3 regions of the Polaromonas sp. P1_E12 genome follow, and region 1 is predicted to be linked to each of the others. Evidence: predicted binding sites of a transcription regulator. Region 1 holds the regulator's gene; each other region holds the start of a gene.
The links. The regulator sigma-54, encoded in region 1, starts transcription at its own class of promoters, with help from an activator protein. The targets are predictions, from matches to a motif close to TGGCANGNAANCTGCTTT.
Positions count from the first base shown of each region.

Region 1 (5,920 bases):
GGCTGGCCGAATTCGTCAATGGGTTGGTTGCGGTGGTCCTGCTGCACGCGTCCTTCGGCATGTCCTTGCTGGCGGCGCTGGTCGCGTCCCTGCAGGCCGGTGATGCCGGCCACGCCTGCCACATCGATCCGTTCGCCGTAAGGCGGGTTCACCAGCATCACGCCCGAAGGCGCAGGTGGCATACGCTGCAGCGCGTCGCCGCCGCGGAATTCCACCGCATTGGCCACACCGGCACGTTCGGCATTGCGCTCGGCAAAGTCAACCATGCGGAAAGACACGTCGCTGCCGAACACCTTGGCCGTGGGCTCGGTGATGGCGGCTTCCGCCTGGTCGAGGAGGCCGTCCCACACGTGGCCCTGAAAGGGCAGGTATTTCTGAAAGGCAAAACGGCGGTTGATGCCGGGTGCGATGTTGCACGCGATCTGCGCGGCTTCAATCGCGATGGTGCCCGAGCCGCAGCAGGGGTCATAGAGCGGCACGCCTTCTTTACAGAGCTGATCCCATCCGCTGGCGGCAATCATGGCGGCGGCCAGGGTTTCCTTCAGCGGGGCATCACCCTTGTCTTCGCGCCAACCGCGCTTGAAGAGCGGCTCACCCGAGGTGTCGATGTAGACCGTGACGGTGTCCGTCGTCAGGTGCACGTAGACGCGCACGTCGGGCCAGCGCGTGTCGACGCTGGGGCGCACGTCGTCGAACTTGGCGCGAAAGCGGTCGGCGATCGCGTCTTTGATCTTCAGCGCCGCGAAGTTCAGGCTTTGCAGCGGGCTGTGCTGGGCGGTGATCTCGACCTTGAAGGTCTGCTTGGGCGTGAACCAGATTTCCCAGGCCACGTTGGCAGCAGCGTTGTAGAGGTCTTGCTCACTGCGGTACTGGTTGTGCTGCAGCTCGATCAGTACACGCTGCGCCAGCCGGCTGTGCAGGTTGAGCTGCAACGCGTCGCGCCACGACGCCTGCAGCTGCACGCCGGCGCGCCAGGCTTTGCCGTCGATCCCGGTGACACGCTTGACCTCGGTGGCCAGCAGGGTTTCGACGCCTGCGGCGCACGGTAAAAACAATTGGAGTTGATTCATGACTGACTTTGAGGGACGGGCAGCGCGGCCTGATTGGGCGGCTAGAGTGATTTGCGCAGGTTGGCGGGCGCTATGCGCAGGGCTTCGCGGTACTTGGCCACGGTGCGGCGTGCGCATTCAATGCCCTGCTCCTTGAGCATTTCGGAAATCTGGTTGTCGCTGAGCGGTTTCTTGAGGCTTTCGGACGAGACAAATTGTTTGATGAGCGCGCGTACCGCCGTGCTGGAAGCATTGCCGCCGGTTTCGGTGCCGAGCGCGGAGCCGAAGAAATACTTGAGCTCAAAGGTGCCGAAAGGGGTGCCCATGTACTTGGCCGTGGTCACGCGGGAGATGGTGGACTCGTGCAGGCCCAGCTCGTCGGCGATTTCGCGCAGCACCAGCGGGCGCATGGCGAGTTCACCGTGCGTGAAGAAATTTTTCTGCCGTTCCACAATCGCACTGCTCACGCGCAGGATGGTGTCAAAGCGCTGCTGGATGTTCTTGATGAACCAGCGGGCCTCCTGCAGGCGCTGCTGCAGCGCCTGGCCGCCCTGGCCCTTGTGCTGCTTGAGGGCATTGGCATAAATGTCGTGCACGCGCAGGCGCGGCATGACGTCGCCATTGAGCGAAACCTTGAAGCCCCGGCCCGACTTGATGACGATGACGTCGGGCACGATCAGGTTGCGCTCCACGTTCACGAAGCGGCGCCCGGGCTTGGGATCGAGCCGGCCTATCACCGTGATCGCGCCCTTGATGGCGGCTTCGGTGAAACCGCACAGGTGCGACAGGCGTTTCACGTCGCGCTTGGCCAGCAGCTCCATCGGTTGCTTGCACATGGCAATGGCTGCGCGGGTTTCTTCGCAGTCCTTGCAGTCCAGCAGCTGCAGGCTCAGGCATTCCGCCAGGTTGCGCGCACCGACACCGGCAGGCTCCATGTGGTGCAGCAGCTTGAGCGCCATCGCAAAACGCTGCTCCAGTTCTTCCGCCTGCGCCATGTCATCTCTTGCAAGACCGGCCGCGAGCGACGCCAGGCTGTCTTCAAGGTAGCCGTCGTCGTTGAGCGATTCAATGAGGAAGTGCAGCGCGGCACGGTCTTCCTCCGACAGGCGCAAGCTCAGCGATTGCCGGTGCAGGTGGTCCTGCAGCGACTCATGGCTGCCCGTGAGGTCGGAGGCCTCGGCTTCGCTCTCTTCATTGTTGTTCTTGCGCGCCGGTGCGTCGCTTCCCCACTCGCTGTCGTCGGGCGTGGTTTCTACCGTGCCATCGCCTTCCCAGCTTTCCTCGAGCTTGGGCTCCGCACTGACTTCTGCGTCATTCGGGGCTGTAGCGCTAGTCTCGTCTGCGCCGCCAGCTATCGAATCCGTAGCAGATTCAAACTCGCGGCTGTCCTGGCTTACCGGCGTGTTGATGTGCTCCAGCCCAAACTCTTCGCGCACCGCCGTCTCTTCCGACACTTCCAGAAACGGGTTTTCGTCGAGCATCTGCTCGACCTCCTGGCTCAACTCAAGCGTCGACAGCTGCAACAGCCGGATCGACTGCTGTAGTTGAGGTGTCAGCGCAAGATGCTGCGAGACGCGGAGTGACAGACCTTGTTTCACTGGATTTTCAAACTTGCGGAAGGTTGAGGCAATACGTCTTTAACCAGCGGGCGCCGCGGAACTGGCTTTGCCAGGCCGCAGGCGCCGTCCCCGGAGGGGGAGAGGGAGCTACACGAAGTGAGCGACAACAGGGGGGAACCATGTTCTACATCTTGAAGTGTTCGCCGAGATAGACGCGGCGCACATCGGCGTTATTCACGATCTCGGACGGTGTGCCTTGCGCCAGCACGTGGCCGTCGCTGATGATGTAGGCGTGGTCGCAAATGCCCAGTGTTTCACGCACGTTGTGGTCGGTGATCAGCACGCCGATGCCGCGCGATTTGAGGAAACCGATGATGCGCTGGATTTCGATTACGGCAATGGGGTCGATACCGGCAAAGGGCTCATCCAGCAGGATGAAGCGCGGCTGGGTTGCCAGCGCCCGCGCGATTTCGACCCGGCGGCGCTCGCCGCCCGAGAGCGCCGGTGCCGGTGAGTTGCGCAAATGATCTACCCGCAAATCCTGCAGCAGGGCGTCGAGCCGCGACTCGATGTCTGCGCGCCCCAGCGGTTTTCCGGTTTTGTCGAGCTGCAGCTCCAGCACGGCACGCACGTTTTCTTCCACCGTGAGCTTGCGGAAAATCGACGCTTCCTGCGGCAGGTAGCTCAGGCCCAGGCGGGCACGCAGGTGAATCGGCATGTGCTCGACCGACTCGCCGTCGATGGAAATTTCGCCTGCATCGGCGCGCACCAGGCCCACGATCATGTAGAACGAGGTCGTTTTGCCCGCGCCGTTGGGGCCCAGCAGGCCCACGACTTCGCCTTTTTGCACGGACAGCGAAACGTCCTGCACCACCTTGCGGCTGCCGTACGATTTTTGCAGACCTTGCGCAACAAGGCGGCTGGGGGTCAGGGCAGGAGCGGCCGGGGCCGCTGAAGTGTCAGTCACCACATCCATCTGTGCAGGTCTTTCTAGTTCTTTTCATTGCCCAGCGTCGTGCTGGGGCGCAGAACCGGGGCTGGGCCCGCGGGCGGTGCCGCAACGGGTGCCGAGGCTGTCGCGCGGGGTGACAGCATGGCGCGAACCCGCCCCGTGGGGTTGCTGGCCGTACGGTTTTGCGCGCCCCCATCCACGGTGAAGACGTCGGTGTTGTTGTCATAAACAATCAGGCTGCCGGTGGTTTCGTCCACCAGGGTGGCACCGTTGTAGCGGCGCACCACCGCCCGCTTGATGAACTTCACCAGGTCGGCGCGGCTGTCATATTCAATGCGTTCGCCTTCGCCTTCGATGTACTCGTCTACGCCGTCACGCTTTTTCCGGTAAAACGCCAGCTTGCCGGGCGCCGCGACGGACACCGCCTGCTGGTAGCCCTCGGGATCCTGCATGACGTCAACGCGCTCGCCGCGCACGATGGTCGTTCCCTTGGTGATCACCACATTGCCGGTAAAAACGCTGGTTTGCTTCAGGTCGTCATAACGCAGGGCATCTGCCTCCGCGTTCATGGGTTTGTCCCGATCAGCTTTTTCGGCAGCGGCCGGGAAAGCCGACCCCAGCGCCAGGATGACCGGCAGGATGAGGGAAAAAATGGGGTGTTTCATAAGGCACGAATCTTGCTGCTTGGTGTTGGGTCATTGTAGCCATGCCAGCTGCGGGAATGGCTTGCACGGGGAATATTAGGGGCATAAAAAAACCCGCCGGAAATCGGGCGGGTTTTTTGAGCCGGTGTTTGGCGCGGCGCACGGCCGCGGGCGCTTTCTTTATTTGGCCTTGCGGGATTGGGCGATCAGGTGATCTGTGACCTGCAGCGCGCGGGTCATGGTTTGGGTTTGGTCCGACGAGGTGTAATAACGCCCGGCGATACCCAGCGACGGCACGCCGGCCACTTTGTAGCTGTCCTGCAGCTGTGTGGCCTTGCGCGCCTTGGAGGCGACCGAAAAGGAGTTGTAGAACTCAACGAATTTGGCCTTGTTGAGGCCCTGCTTTTCAGCCCATGCAGCTATCAGCTCGGGCGTGTTAAGCGGTTGTTTTTCCACATGAATCGTGGCAAACACCTTCTTGTGAAGTTCCTCAATTTTTCCCATGGCCTCAAGCACGTAATACAGGCGCTGCTGAGGTTCGAAATCGGGCCGGAAGGACACTGGAACACGCCGCACGGACACGTCCTTGGGGATCTGCTTCATCCAGGCTTCGAATTGCGGCTCGAAGGCGTTGCAATGGGGGCAGTTGTACCAGAAGAATTCCACCACCTCGACCCGGCCGGCGGCGGCTTCGGTCGGCGCCGGCTTGTCCAGCGTCAGGTAATCCTCGCCGTCCTTGAAGGCCTTGGCCTGGGCTTGTGCCAGGGTGGGCAGGGCGGCGATGCCGCCCAGGGCGGCGGCTGAAAACGAAAACTCACGGCGTTGCATCAGATTTTTCTCCTGGAATGACAGAAATAGCCCGGAAACCGCCCCTCTGGCGGATGCCTCGTGGCGCGGGGTATAGGGGTTTGTACACCAGCCTCGTGAAAAGTTCAGCCTATCGTTGGATGAGGGCTTCAGCGCTGGACCCGGACCAGCGCGGTTTCAATGGAATTGTTGTCCAGGCGCTCCTTGGCCTTGTCGGCATCTTCCTTCTTGTCGAAAGGGCCAAGACGCACGCGGTACACGGTGCGGCCAGCCTGCTCGCGTTCCGTCACTTTGGCCTGCATGCCCAGCAGCAGCAACTTGGCGCGTTGCTGTTCCGCATCTTCCGGCGTGCGAAAGGCACCGGCCTGAATGAAATAGCTGAAGGGATCCGCTCCCGGACCGGATGACAGGCCTTCGACCTTGGCCTTTGCCAGATCGCCCAGCGGATCGGCAGGCGCTGGTTTGGCCACTTTGGCCGGCGCTGAAGCGGCGGCCTTGGGGGTGGCTCCGGCGGAGGGGTCGGGTACTGGAACACCAGGCACTTCAACCGCTGCCGGAGGAGGCGGCTTGGGCTGGTTTTTGCCGGCCAGCGGGGCGTTCGGGTTCCAGTCCTTGTTTTTCTTGGCTTCAACAGCATCGCTGTCGGGGTTGCGTGCCTGGCTCTTGTTCATGAAAGGAACCGGCACCTTGGTGATGTAAACCGCTACCGCCAGCGCCGCGCCCAGGCCGATCAGCGCGCCAATGATCAACCCCAACAGGGTTCCGCCTCGTTGTGTATTCATACCTTGCCCACGTTCATTGCCTTGTCCTGAAATTCGCATGGTTTTCGCCACCGTTTACATCTTGCGCGGGGCGCTCACGCCCAGCACCGCGAGGCCATTGTGCAACACCTGCGCAGTCGCGGCGACC
Region 1 covers NZ_JBFUBB010000008.1:105,606-111,525, reverse strand. The annotation lists gene AC1D13_RS20845 (THUMP domain-containing class I SAM-dependent RNA methyltransferase) at 1-1,070, opposite strand, end outside; gene AC1D13_RS20840 (RNA polymerase factor sigma-54) at 1,112-2,647, opposite strand; gene lptB (LPS export ABC transporter ATP-binding protein) at 2,793-3,584, opposite strand; gene lptA (lipopolysaccharide transport periplasmic protein LptA) at 3,599-4,225, opposite strand; gene AC1D13_RS20825 (thiol:disulfide interchange protein DsbA/DsbL) at 4,385-5,032, opposite strand; gene AC1D13_RS20820 (SPOR domain-containing protein) at 5,161-5,793, opposite strand; gene argS (arginine--tRNA ligase) at 5,848-5,920, opposite strand, start outside.

Region 2 (5,920 bases), on a different contig from region 1:
AGTGGCCCAGACGAGGTTTCGGAACACCGCTTCGCCGGTATTGGCGAATGCGCCTGACAGGCTTTCGATCAGCGCAATACGAACAGGTGCCGGCACAGGCGGCTGGCTTGCGGTCTGCGCGAACGCCGCCGCCGAGGCGCAAAGACATAGGGCCATGAGGAAGCGTTTCAAGTGTTTCTGCATAAAAAAATAGACCCTGGTCTTTTGCCTGATTTGGCTTGAATAAACCGCTTGCACACCTAACTGGGGTGCAAGCGGCAATCACGGTGAGCGCCGCGCAGTGTAAGGGGAAAACACCCCTTGTTCATCCATCAAGGAATAGCCATGTTTTACTCTCTCGCCCATCGCCCTGCCCGTGCCTTTCAACGCCACTACGCACCCGTCGTGAGCAACGGCGCCCTGGAAAAATTCCTCAACGATACCTTCTCGTCGCTGTCTGACACCGGCGCCGCCAAGGCTGCCAACGTGGAAGACCTCGAGAAGGCCTATACCCTGCAATTCGACGTTCCCGGCCTGGCCCGCGAACAACTGGATATCGGCATTGAAGGCGACGTGGTTCGTGTCTCCAGCAAGGAAGACGCACCCCGCAAGATCAAGGCCGCATGGCGCTTCCCGCTGGAAATCGATACCGCCAACAGCAGCGCCAAACTGGAAAACGGCGTGTTGACCCTGACACTGGGCAAAAAAGTCCCTGTCAGCAACGTCACCCACCTCGACATCCAGTAGCCACCGACCAAAGCCGGGTAGCCGTCCCTGCCAGCCAGGGCCGCAGAACCGGCTTTGCCGGGCCGCAGGCGCAGCGGCCCCCTCGGGGGGCAGGGAGCTACGCGGCGCGAGCGACCGTGGGGGTCAAACTCCAGCGCGGCTTCACATCAAACGTGTAGTCGCGCTGAAGCGTTTCAAGCCCGGCTTGCAGGCGCATGCCAGCCGCCAGGGCGATCATGGCGCCGTTGTCGGTGCATAAATGCAGCTCGGGGTAATGCACGCGGATGCCTCGCTGTTTGCACACGGCATCAAGTTGGCTGCGCAGCAGCGCATTGGCGCCCACGCCGCCAGCCACCACCAGGCGCTTCAACCCGGTTTGCGTCATGGCTGCGAGTGATTTTTTCACCAGCACTTCAACGATGGCCGCCTGCGTAGACGCGGCCAGATCGGCTTTGCGGCTTTCCAGATCCGGCCCCAGTTTTTTGGCCTGCGTTAGCACCGCGGTTTTGAGCCCGGCAAAGGAAAAATCAAGATCGCCGCTGTGCAGCAAGGGTCGCGGCAACTTAAAGGCCGCGCCGTCACCGCCCTCAGCCAGCTTCGACAGATGTGGCCCTCCTGGATAAGGCAGGCCCATCAGCTTGGCCGACTTGTCAAAGGCCTCACCCGCCGCATCGTCAATGGTTTCACCCAGCAATTCATAACTTCCCACACGGTCCACGCGCATCAATTGGGTATGCCCGCCGGATACCAGTAGCGCCACAAAAGGAAATTCAGGCGGGTCGGCACTCAAAAAAGGCGACAGCAAATGCCCTTCCAGGTGATGCACACCCATGGCCGGCTTGCCCAGCGCCGCCGCCAGCGAGCAGGCCACACCCGCCCCCACCAGCAACGCACCTGCAAGCCCAGGGCCGCGCGTATAAGCCACCACATCTACCTGTGCAAGGCTGCTTCCCGCCTCTGCCATGACCTGATGTGTCAAGGGCAAGACGCGCCGGATATGGTCCCGGCTGGCCAGCTCGGGCACCACACCGCCATACGCCTGGTGCATGTCTATCTGGCTAAACAAGGCGTGCGACAGCAGGCGCGGCACTCCGCCGCCGCTGGCATCCACCAGCGCCACACCGGTTTCATCGCAACTCGATTCGATTCCTAGAACTAGCATCGTCCAAGTGTAAGGTTTGAGGTAACTCCTCACATCAACTGGGGCTGCAGGCGGGCGGTCCCCGAGGGGCTGGAGCCCGCGGCTCCAAGCCTGCCTGTGCAGGCTTGGACGGGCGACAGAGGCGAAACGTCTCGTGAGCTGCGGCCAGCAAGGCCTCGGGAGTTACACGCAGTGAACGACTGTGGGGGCACGGTTCTTGCACCGCTTGGCACATGACACCGTCCCAATCCCTGCGCCTTGTCATCATCGCCCCGGACCTGCTGGAGTCCGTATCCGATGACGCCCATGCACGGGAACTGGCCGAGCGCTCGCGCCAGCTGCGTATCGGCCTGCTGGAAAACGGTTACAACATTGTCGCGGTGCTCCCGGCCGATACCTTCCTGGACGAGCGCCTGGCGCAACTGCAACCCGACATGATCATCGTGGACGCCGAAAGTGAGGCCCGCGATTCGCTGGAGCATGTGGTCATGGCAACGCGGGACGCCCGCCGGCCCATCGTGCTGTTCACCAACGACAACGACACCAGCCACGTGAAGGATGCCGTCGCCGCCGGCGTGTCGGCCTATGTGGTGGCCGGCCTCTCCCCGGATCGAATCCGCCCCATCCTGGATGTGGCCATGGCGCGCTTTGAACACGAACAGGGCCTGCGCAAAGAACTGGCCCATGCCAAAACAGAGCTGCATGACCGAAAAGTCATAGACCGGGCCAAAGGCATGCTGATGCAGCGCCAGGGATTGTCTGAGCAGGCCGCTTACGAAAAGCTGCGCAAGGCCGCCATGGACAAGGGCCTGCGCCTAGGCGAAGTAGCCCAGCGCATGCTGGACGCCCTGGACCTGCTGGGCTGAATCGCCGGCCAGGCCTCAATAAACCCTCAATTGGTGCAGCGCACAAATACGGTGCAAACATCAACCTGCAACCCTGCGTCATCCCGCCCCGCAGCTGCCCACAGCGCACTTCACATGGCTCGCATAACTGGGCGCACCCACTCTCAAAACCACCGCGTCCTAACGACACCCGCCAACCCTGGCACAGCTTTTGCAATGCCCTAGGCACTGGTCAAAGATGGCCGACCGGCACAGCACTTCAATGGCGAAGTGTGTGGTGCCCCCAAGGAACAAAGGCGTTCGCACCCTGCATCACGTTCAACGTGTTGCCCGGGTCGAGCGCCTTTTTTGTTTTTGTCTTTCGTTTTTAACTATCAGGAGCCGCCAACATGACTGAACTGCTGAAATCTTCGCTGACACGCCGCACCGTGCTGCAGGCCGCGGCCGTAGGCGCCGTGGGCATCAACCCCGCCCTGCGCGCTGCCGTGTACGCCCAGGGCTCCGACGCGCCGGAGAAGAAGGAAGTGAAGATCGGCTTCATACCGCTGACCGACTGCGCCTCCGTGGTCATGGCCTCGGTGCTGGGCATTGACCAGAAATATGGCGTCAAGATCATCCCGACCAAAGAAGCCAGCTGGGCCGGTGTGCGCGACAAGCTCGTCAACGGCGAGCTGGACTTCGCCCACGTGCTCTACGGCCTGGTCTACGGCGTGCACATGGGCACGGCAGGCCCCAAGAAAGACATGGCTGTGCTGATGACGCTCAACAACAACGGCCAGGCCATCACGCTGTCCAAAAAACTCGCCGACAAAGGCGCGGTTGACGGCGCGGGCCTGGCCAAGCTCATGGCGACCGACAAGCGCGAATACACCTTCGCCCAGACCTTCCCCACCGGCACGCACGCCATGTGGCTTTATTACTGGCTGGCCGCCAACGGCATCAACCCGATGAAGGACGCCAAAGTGATTACCGTGCCGCCGCCGCAGATGGTGGCCAACATGCGCGTGGGCAACATGGACGGCTTCTGCGTGGGCGAGCCTTGGGGCCACCGCGCCATCATCGACGGCATCGGTGTGACCGCCGTGACCACCCAGGACGTCTGGAAGGACCACCCAGAAAAAGTACTAGGCACCACCGCCGACTTCGTCAAGAAATACCCCAACACCGCGCGTGCCGTGACCGCCGCCATCATCGAAGCCGGCAAGTGGATTGACGCCAGCCTCTCCAACAAAAACAAGATGGCCGAGACCGTGGCCGACAAGAGCTACGTCAACACCAGCGTGGACGCCATCAACCAGCGCATCCTGGGCCGCTACCAGAACGGCATGGGCAAGACCTGGGACGACCCGAACTACATGAAGTTCTACAACGACGGTGCGGTGAGCTTCCCTTACCTGTCCGACGGCATGTGGTTCCTCACACAGCACAAGCGCTGGGGCCTGATCAAGGACCATCCAGACTACCTGGGCATTGCCAAGCAAATCAACCACATCGACGTCTACAAGCAGGCAGCCACGGCGGCCAAGGCCAGCGTTCCCAAAGACATCATGCGCAGCAGCAAGCTGATGGACGGCACCGTGTGGGACGGCAAGGACCCGAAAAAATACGCCGACAGTTTCAAGGTTCACGCCTGAACACCCACGCGATATCCACGCTACACCCCACCCAACCTTCCTACGTAAAGAGGTGACGCCATGGTCAGTGCCGTATTTCACACCCCGCTGGAGGCGGCAACCCCGGCAAGCCGCAGCAGCGAAAGGCCCAGAGATGCCGCCGCTATCAATTCGATAGCTGGTGGCGCTCATCCAACGGGCGCTACAGCCCAAAATAGCATGAACGCCCCAACAAAACCCACCCCAATCACCAAGCCATCCGGCGATGCCTCCTGGCTCTGGCTCAGCGTCCTGCCCCCCCTGTTGGGCCTGGGTTTGCTGGTGCTGATCTGGGAACTGGTTTTCATGGGCACGGCCGGCAGCATTCCCTCGCCCAAAGACACCTTTGTGCAGGCGGTGCAGATCTTCAGTGATCCGTTCTACAGCAAGGGGCCGAATGACCAGGGTGTGGGCTGGAACGTGCTGTCGTCACTCAAGCGCGTGGCCATGGGCTTCGGCATGGCGGCTGTCGTCGGCATCCCGGTCGGCTTCATGATCGGGCGATTCAACTTTCTGAGCCGCATGTTCAACCCGCTGATCAGCCTGCTGCGCCCGGTCTCGCCGCTGGCCTGGTTGCCGATTGGTCTGCTGGTCTTCAAGGGCGCCAACCCCGCAGCCATCTGGACCATCTTCATCTGCTCCATCTGGCCGATGATCATCAACACGGCGGTCGGCGTGCAGCGCGTGCCCCAGGACTACATGAACGTGGCACGTGTGCTCAACCTCAGCGAGTGGAAGATCGTCACGAAAATTCTCTTCCCCGCCGTGCTGCCTTACATGCTGACCGGCGTGCGCCTGGCAGTGGGCACCGCCTGGCTCGTCATCGTCGCGGCCGAGATGCTGACCGGCGGCGTCGGCATCGGCTTCTGGGTCTGGGACGAGTGGAACAACCTCAACGTCAAGAACATCATCATCGCGATTTTTGTCATTGGCATCGTCGGGCTGGTGCTGGAGTTCGCCCTCATCAAGCTGGCCACGGCTTTTACCTTCGAAGAAGTGAAAAATTAAGGAATCGCCATGACCTCTTTCACCACCAAGTACATCGAGATCCAGGGCGTAGAGCAAACTTTCAAGACCAAAAAGGGGCCGTTCTGCGCACTGCAGCACATCAACCTCACGGTCGCCAAAGGCGAGTTCGTCACACTGATCGGCCATTCAGGCTGCGGCAAATCCACGCTGCTCAACCTGATTGCCGGCCTGACCACGCCGACAGAGGGCAGCCTGCTGTGCGCCAACCGCGAGATTGCCGGACCCGGCCCCGAGCGCGCTGTCGTATTCCAGAACCATTCGCTGCTGCCCTGGCTCACCTGCTTTGAAAATGTCTACCTCGCTGTCGAGCGCGTGTTCTCAGCCACCGAAAGCAAGGCGCAACTCAAGGCCCGCACCGACGCCGCACTGGCCATGGTCGGACTGACGCCGGCGGCGCAAAAACGTCCCGGCGAGATTTCGGGCGGCATGAAGCAGCGCGTCGGCATTGCACGCGCGCTGTCGATGGAACCCAAGGTGTTGCTGCTGGACGAGCCTTTCGGCGCCCTTGACGCCCTGACCCGCGCCAAGCTGCAGGACGAACTGCTGCA
Region 2 covers NZ_JBFUBB010000001.1:465,671-471,590, reverse strand. The annotation lists gene AC1D13_RS02285 (branched-chain amino acid ABC transporter substrate-binding protein) at 1-183, opposite strand, end outside; gene AC1D13_RS02280 (Hsp20/alpha crystallin family protein) at 325-726, shown strand; gene tsaD (tRNA (adenosine(37)-N6)-threonylcarbamoyltransferase complex transferase subunit TsaD) at 824-1,867, opposite strand; gene AC1D13_RS02270 (ANTAR domain-containing response regulator) at 2,080-2,712, shown strand; gene AC1D13_RS02265 (CmpA/NrtA family ABC transporter substrate-binding protein) at 3,081-4,325, shown strand; gene ntrB (nitrate ABC transporter permease) at 4,524-5,351, shown strand; gene AC1D13_RS02255 (ABC transporter ATP-binding protein) at 5,361-5,920, shown strand, end outside.
Region 2: AC1D13_RS02265 (CmpA/NrtA family ABC transporter substrate-binding protein) is a predicted target of sigma-54. The motif match lies at 2,892-2,909, and genes of this name have one in related genera.

Region 3 (5,920 bases), on a different contig from region 1:
CTCAAAGTCGCCGTGATGGGCGCAGGCGCCGTTGGTTGTTATTACGGCGGTATGCTGGCCCGTGCCGGGCTTGACGTGGTGCTGATCGCCCGGCCCCGGCATGCTGACGCCATCCAGAGTGACGGCCTGCACATGGAAACCCGCACTTTCGACGAACACGTGCGCCTGGCCGCCAGCAGCGAACCCACCGCCGTGCAGGGCGCCGACCTGGTGCTGTTCTGCGTGAAATCCACCGACACCGAAGCGGCCGGTGCATTGATCCGGCCGCACCTGGCACCGGATGCGCTGGTGCTGTGCCTGCAAAACGGCGTGGACAACGCCGACCGCCTGCGCACCGTGCTGCCGCAGCACGCCGTGGCGGCCGCCGTGGTGTACGTGGCCACCGAAATGGCCGGCCCCGGCCACGTCAGGCACCACGGCCGCGGCGAGCTGGTGATTGAGCCGGCCAGCCGGAGCGAGGCCGTGGCCCAGGCCTTCATCGCAGCCGGTGTGCCGGTTGAAATCTCCAGCAACGTGCGCGGCGCGTTGTGGGCCAAGCTCATCCTCAACTGCGCCTACAACGCCGTCTCGGCCATCGCGCAGCTGCCGTACGGCAAAACCGTGCAAGGCGAGGGCGTGAAAGACGTCATGCGCGACGTGGTGGCCGAATGCCTGGCCGTGGCAGAGGCCGAAGGCGTGCAGGTGCAGGGCGACATGCACCTGGCCGTGGACAAACTGGCCGGCAGCATGCCCAACCAGTTGTCATCCACCGCACAAGACCTGGCGCGCGGCAAACCCACTGAGATCGACTACCTCAACGGGCTGGTCGTCAGGCGCGGTGAAGCGCTGGGTGTGGCCACGCCGGCGAACCGGGTGCTGTGGGCTCTGGTGAAGTTGATGGAGTCCAGGCAGGCCCTCACCTGAATCGCCGGGCTCTCAAGCTCTTAACCCCGCCGCCCGGTATCGGCTCGGGTTGGCGCCCGCCGCCTTGTGCATCATGCGCCGGAGCGCCGTGGCATCTTCGTAGCCCACTTGCTCGGCCACGCGTTCGATGGTCATCCGGCTGGACTCAATCAGCATCCGCGCGCGATTGAGCCGAACGCTTTGCACCAGCGCCATCGTGCTCTTGCCCGTGGCTTCACGCACATGGCGTGACAGCGTTCGCTGCGACATCGCGAATTCGTTTGCCAGTGCCTCCACGCTCGGTGGGCTGGGCAGGGCGGATTCGATGCGCGCCACCAGGCGGGCCACCAGTGCGTTGCCGCTGGAGAGCATGGCCGGCACCACAAAAGGCGCTTGCGCCTGCCGCCCGTCGATCAAGAGGATGCGTCCTACAGCCTCGGCCAGGGCTACCCCGAACTGCTCGCGTAGCAAATGCAGCATCAGGTCGGTTTGCGCAAAGGCGGCACCTGCGGTGCTCACCGGGCCGTCGGCGCACACCATCCGGTCGGCATTGACGGTACAGGCCGGCTCCCGCCTTCGAAGCTCCTGCGCCAGCCACCAGGAGGTGGTGACCCGGCGCCCGGCCAGCACACCGGCCGCCTGAAGCAAAAAAACCGCCGAGCACGACGCCGCAACACGGCCACCGTGCGCAGCATGCGCGGCGACGGCCTGAATCACGCGTTGCGCGTCTGCGGTGGCCAAGCCGGTGTTGAGGGCCTGCGGGTTGTCCAGGCCCAGGCCCGGCACGATCCAGGTGGCAGCATCGGGCCGGTAGCGCCGGGGCAGGGCCGCGGTGTCTATGTGAAGGCCCGAGCTCAGCGGCACCGGGCCGCCGGTGGCTGACAACACGCGCCAGGTGGGGCGCGCCAGCTTCATGCGCGGCGCGAGGGCAGACGCGGCCTGCAGGATATCGAGCGTGGCCGCCACGCCGGTGGCAAAGGTGCCCGGCAGCAGCAGGAGGGTGAAATCTCGCATTGGCTGAAAAGGCCTTAAACATGTCGAAATAGACACTGGGAGTTTACGCGCGTGCGGTGCCAAATTCATCTGTTCCATGAATTCCACGGACGCCATTGCTCCCACCGTTCGCAAAGCAAGGACACCGATGACAACGCGCAAGCTGACCGAAGACGACTCCCTCGAGGATTTCACCCAGCGCGAGATCACGCTCGACGGCATCACCAGGAAGGTCTACCTCATGGGTACAGGCCCGGCCGTGATCGTCATGACCGAGATGCCCGGCATCAGCCCGCACGTGGCGCGCTTCAGCCGTTGGGTGCGCGACGCAGGTTTTACCGTCTACATGCCGTCGCTCTTTGGCCGCGACGGCGCCGTGCCGCGTGCCGATGAAGGCGCGGCCATCTTTCAGCGCGCCTGTGTCAGCGCCGAGTTCCGCGCGTTCGCGTCCAACCAGGCCAGCCCGGCCACGCAGTGGCTGCGGGCACTGGCAAGGCTGGCGCATGACGAGTGCGGCGGCCCCGGCGTGGGCGCCATCGGCATGTGCTGGACGGGTAATTTCGCCCTCACGATGATGCTGGAGCCTGCCATGCTGGCGCCGGTGCTGTGCCAGCCGTCGCTGCCGCTCAATGATCCGGCCGGCATCGAAATTTCGCCTGCGGACATCAAGGCCGTCCGCCAGCGGCTGGACCGCGAGAACCTCACGGTGCTGGCCTATCGGTTTGAAGGCGACAGCTTTTGCAGGGCCCAGCGCTTTGCGGCCTATGCCGAGGCGCTGGGCGACCGCTTTGTGGGCCGCGTGCTGCCCGACAGCGCCGCCAACCCCGACGTGCCGCCGTTCTTTGCGGCGCACGTGAAGACACCGCACAGCGTGGTCACCGCCCACCTGATCGACGAGGCGGGCCAGCCCACACTGGCGGCGCGTGACGAGATCCTGGCGTTCTTTGCGCAGCGGCTTGCGCCTTAGCGCCTGTATCCGGCAGTGGCCCAGCTGGCACCAAAATATTTAAAGATGGACACCTCGATGCACAAATTTGGGGCAGTCACTCCCTTCGCAGTGCCAAAACGACGGGTAAAAGCGTCGCTAAAGCGTCGGCAAGCCCGGATTCGCGGTGTTTTGTTAGCGGCACGGTATGTGCTTGCATCCATCAGGTCAGGCTAACGAAGGCCTGCGCAGGGTACGGCGGGCTTCGCCGGTGCCCATCGATCTGAATGGATAACGACGTCCACTTCGGTCTTCAATCTTTTGAAGATCTCGAAGTGGATTTTTTTTTGGCTTTTTTCAGGATTTAGAGGGATCGTATGGCTTATTTAGTGCCTTCGGAATTTGTGACCAAGATGGTGGATGCGGGTGAATCCAAAATCTTCATGTCCACCCGCGACACCGTTATCCGGGCCTACATGGCCGGCGCCATTCTGGCTCTGGCAGCCTGGTTCGCCGTCACCATCAACGTGCAGACCGGCCAGCCCCTGCTGGGCGCCGTGCTGTTCCCGGTGGGTTTTGTCATGCTGTACCTGTTCGGCTTCGACTTGCTGACCGGCGTGTTTGTGTTGTGCCCGCTGGCGCTGATCGACAAGCGCCCGGGCGTCACGCTCAAGGGTGTGCTGCGTAACTGGGGCCTGGTGTTCGTCGGCAACTTCGCGGGCGCCTTCACGGTGGCGGTGATGATGGCCATCTACGTCACCAACGGCTTCTCGACCGAGCCCAGCGCCGTGGGCAAGGCTATCGGCATCGTGGGCGAGAGCCGCACGCTGGGCTACCAGAAATACGGTGCGAACGGCATGCTCACGCTCTTCGTGCGCGGCATGTTGTGCAACTGGATGGTGTCGGCCGGCGTGGTGGGTGCGATGATCTCCACCCAGGTCAGCGGCAAGGTGATCGCGATGTGGATGCCCATCATGCTGTTCTTTTACATGGTGTTTGAGCACTCCATCGTGAACATGTTCCTGTTCCCATCCGGCCTGCTGCTGGGCGCGCATTTCACCATCATGGACTACCTGATCTGGAACGAAATTCCGACGGTGCTGGGCAACCTGGTGGGCGGCCTGGCCTTCACCGGCTTGACGCTGTATGCCACACACATTAAAACCGGACCGACACGTTCTTTCAAATAATCCGCCTCCAAAACAAAGGCCCTCGCGCATCTTGCATGCGCGGGGGCTTTGCCGGTACCCCACATGTCCAGTGAACTGAAGATATCGGCAGGTCAGTATTCGGACAAGGGCCGCAAGGAAACCAACCAGGATTTCCACGGTATCTATGTACCTAAAGAGCCGCAACTGAGCGCCAAGGGCATCGCCGTTGCGCTGGCCGACGGCATCAGCAGCAGCGCCGTCAGCGACGTGGCCAGCCAGTACGCCGTCACTGGTTTTCTTGAAGACTATTACTGCACCTCGGAGGCCTGGTCGGTCAAGACATCGGCCGAGCGGATCTTGAGCGCCACCAACTCCTGGCTGCATGCCCAGACGCAGAAAAGCCAATACCGCTACGACAAGGATAAAGGTTATGTGTGCACGCTGAGCGCCATGGTCATCAAGTCGACCACCGCGCATATTTTTCATGTCGGTGACTCGCGCATTTACCGCCTGCGCGGCAAGGCGCTGGAACAACTGACCAACGACCACCGTGTGTGGATTTCCCAGGGCCAAAGCTACCTTGGCCGTGCGCTGGGCTTCAAGCCGCAGCTTGAGATCGACTACCAGACCCAGCAGGTGGAGCAGGGCGACATCTTTCTTCTGGCCACCGACGGCGTGTACGAACACGTCAGCGAATACGACATGGCCGGCCTCATCCACATCTGTGCCGACGAGCCCGGTGGGCTTGATATGGCGGCCAAATCCATCGTTGAAAAAGCCCTGGAGCGGGGCAGCGGCGACAACCTCACGGCACAGATTGTCCGCGTCGATGAGCTGCCCAACGGGCAGGCCGGCGAGTTGCTCCAGCAGCTGTCGGGCCTGCCGCTTCCGCCCATCCTGGAGGCCAGGACGCAGTTTGACGGCTACACCATCGTCCGCGAAGTGCACGGCAGCAGCCGCAGCCATATTTACCTCGCCACAGACAACGAAACGGGCGTGCTCGTCATCCTGAAAACACCGTCAATAGACCTGGGCGGTGACCCGGCCTACCTTGAAAGGTTTTTGACGGAAGAGTGGATCGCCCGGCGCATCAACAGCGCGCATGTGCTGAAGCCTTATGTGCCGACCCGAAAGCGCCACTATGTGTATGTGGCCACCGAATACATCGACGGGCAAACGCTGAGCCAGTGGATGATCGACAATCCCCGGCCCGGCCTGGAAGCCGTGCGCGGGCTGGTGGAGCAGATCGCCAAAGGCCTGCGCGCGTTTCACCGGCTGGAGATGCTGCACCAGGACCTGCGGCCCGAGAACGTCATGATCGACAAGACCGGCACGGCGAAGATCATTGACTTTGGCTCAACCCGCGTGGCCAGCCTCATGGAAGCAGATGCGCCCGGCGGGCACGAAGACATCCTGGGCACGGCCCAGTATTCGGCGCCGGAGTATTTTGTGGGCGAGGGCGGTACCACGCGCTCAGACCTGTTCTCGCTCGGCGTCATCACCTACCAGATGCTGACCGGCAAGCTGCCCTACGGCGCCGAAGTGGCCAAATGCCGGACCCGGGCCGCACAAAGCAAGCTGCGCTATGACTCCGTGCTGTACGAAGACCGTGACATACCCGCATGGATGGACGGCGTGCTCCGCAAGGCCGTTCACCCCGATCCCGCCAAGCGTTATGGCGAGCTGTCGGAGTTCTTGTACGACCTGCGCCACCCCAACCAGGCGTTTCTGGACAAGGCTCGCCCGGCTTTGCTGGAGCGCAACCCGGTGGCGTTCTGGAAGGGCCTGTCGCTGCTGCTGGCCGCCTGCCTGTTCATTTGCCTGGTGATCATCGGCAGACATTGAGCCAGGGCGCCGGCGCTGCCTTCTCGCCATCTTTGTGACTCTGTAGCAAAAGCTACAGAACGCTTTTCCCGGCGCGGCTATCTTCGCGTTCGTGCCCGCATTGCGGCATGTCACGAAGAAGGAA
Region 3 covers NZ_JBFUBB010000007.1:273,764-279,683, forward strand. The annotation lists gene AC1D13_RS19555 (ketopantoate reductase family protein) at 1-903, shown strand, start outside; gene AC1D13_RS19560 (GlxA family transcriptional regulator) at 916-1,896, opposite strand; gene AC1D13_RS19565 (dienelactone hydrolase family protein) at 2,024-2,842, shown strand; gene AC1D13_RS19570 (formate/nitrite transporter family protein) at 3,178-3,990, shown strand; gene AC1D13_RS19575 (bifunctional protein-serine/threonine kinase/phosphatase) at 4,054-5,796, shown strand.
Region 3: AC1D13_RS19570 (formate/nitrite transporter family protein) is a predicted target of sigma-54. The motif match lies at 3,000-3,017, and genes of this name have one in related genera.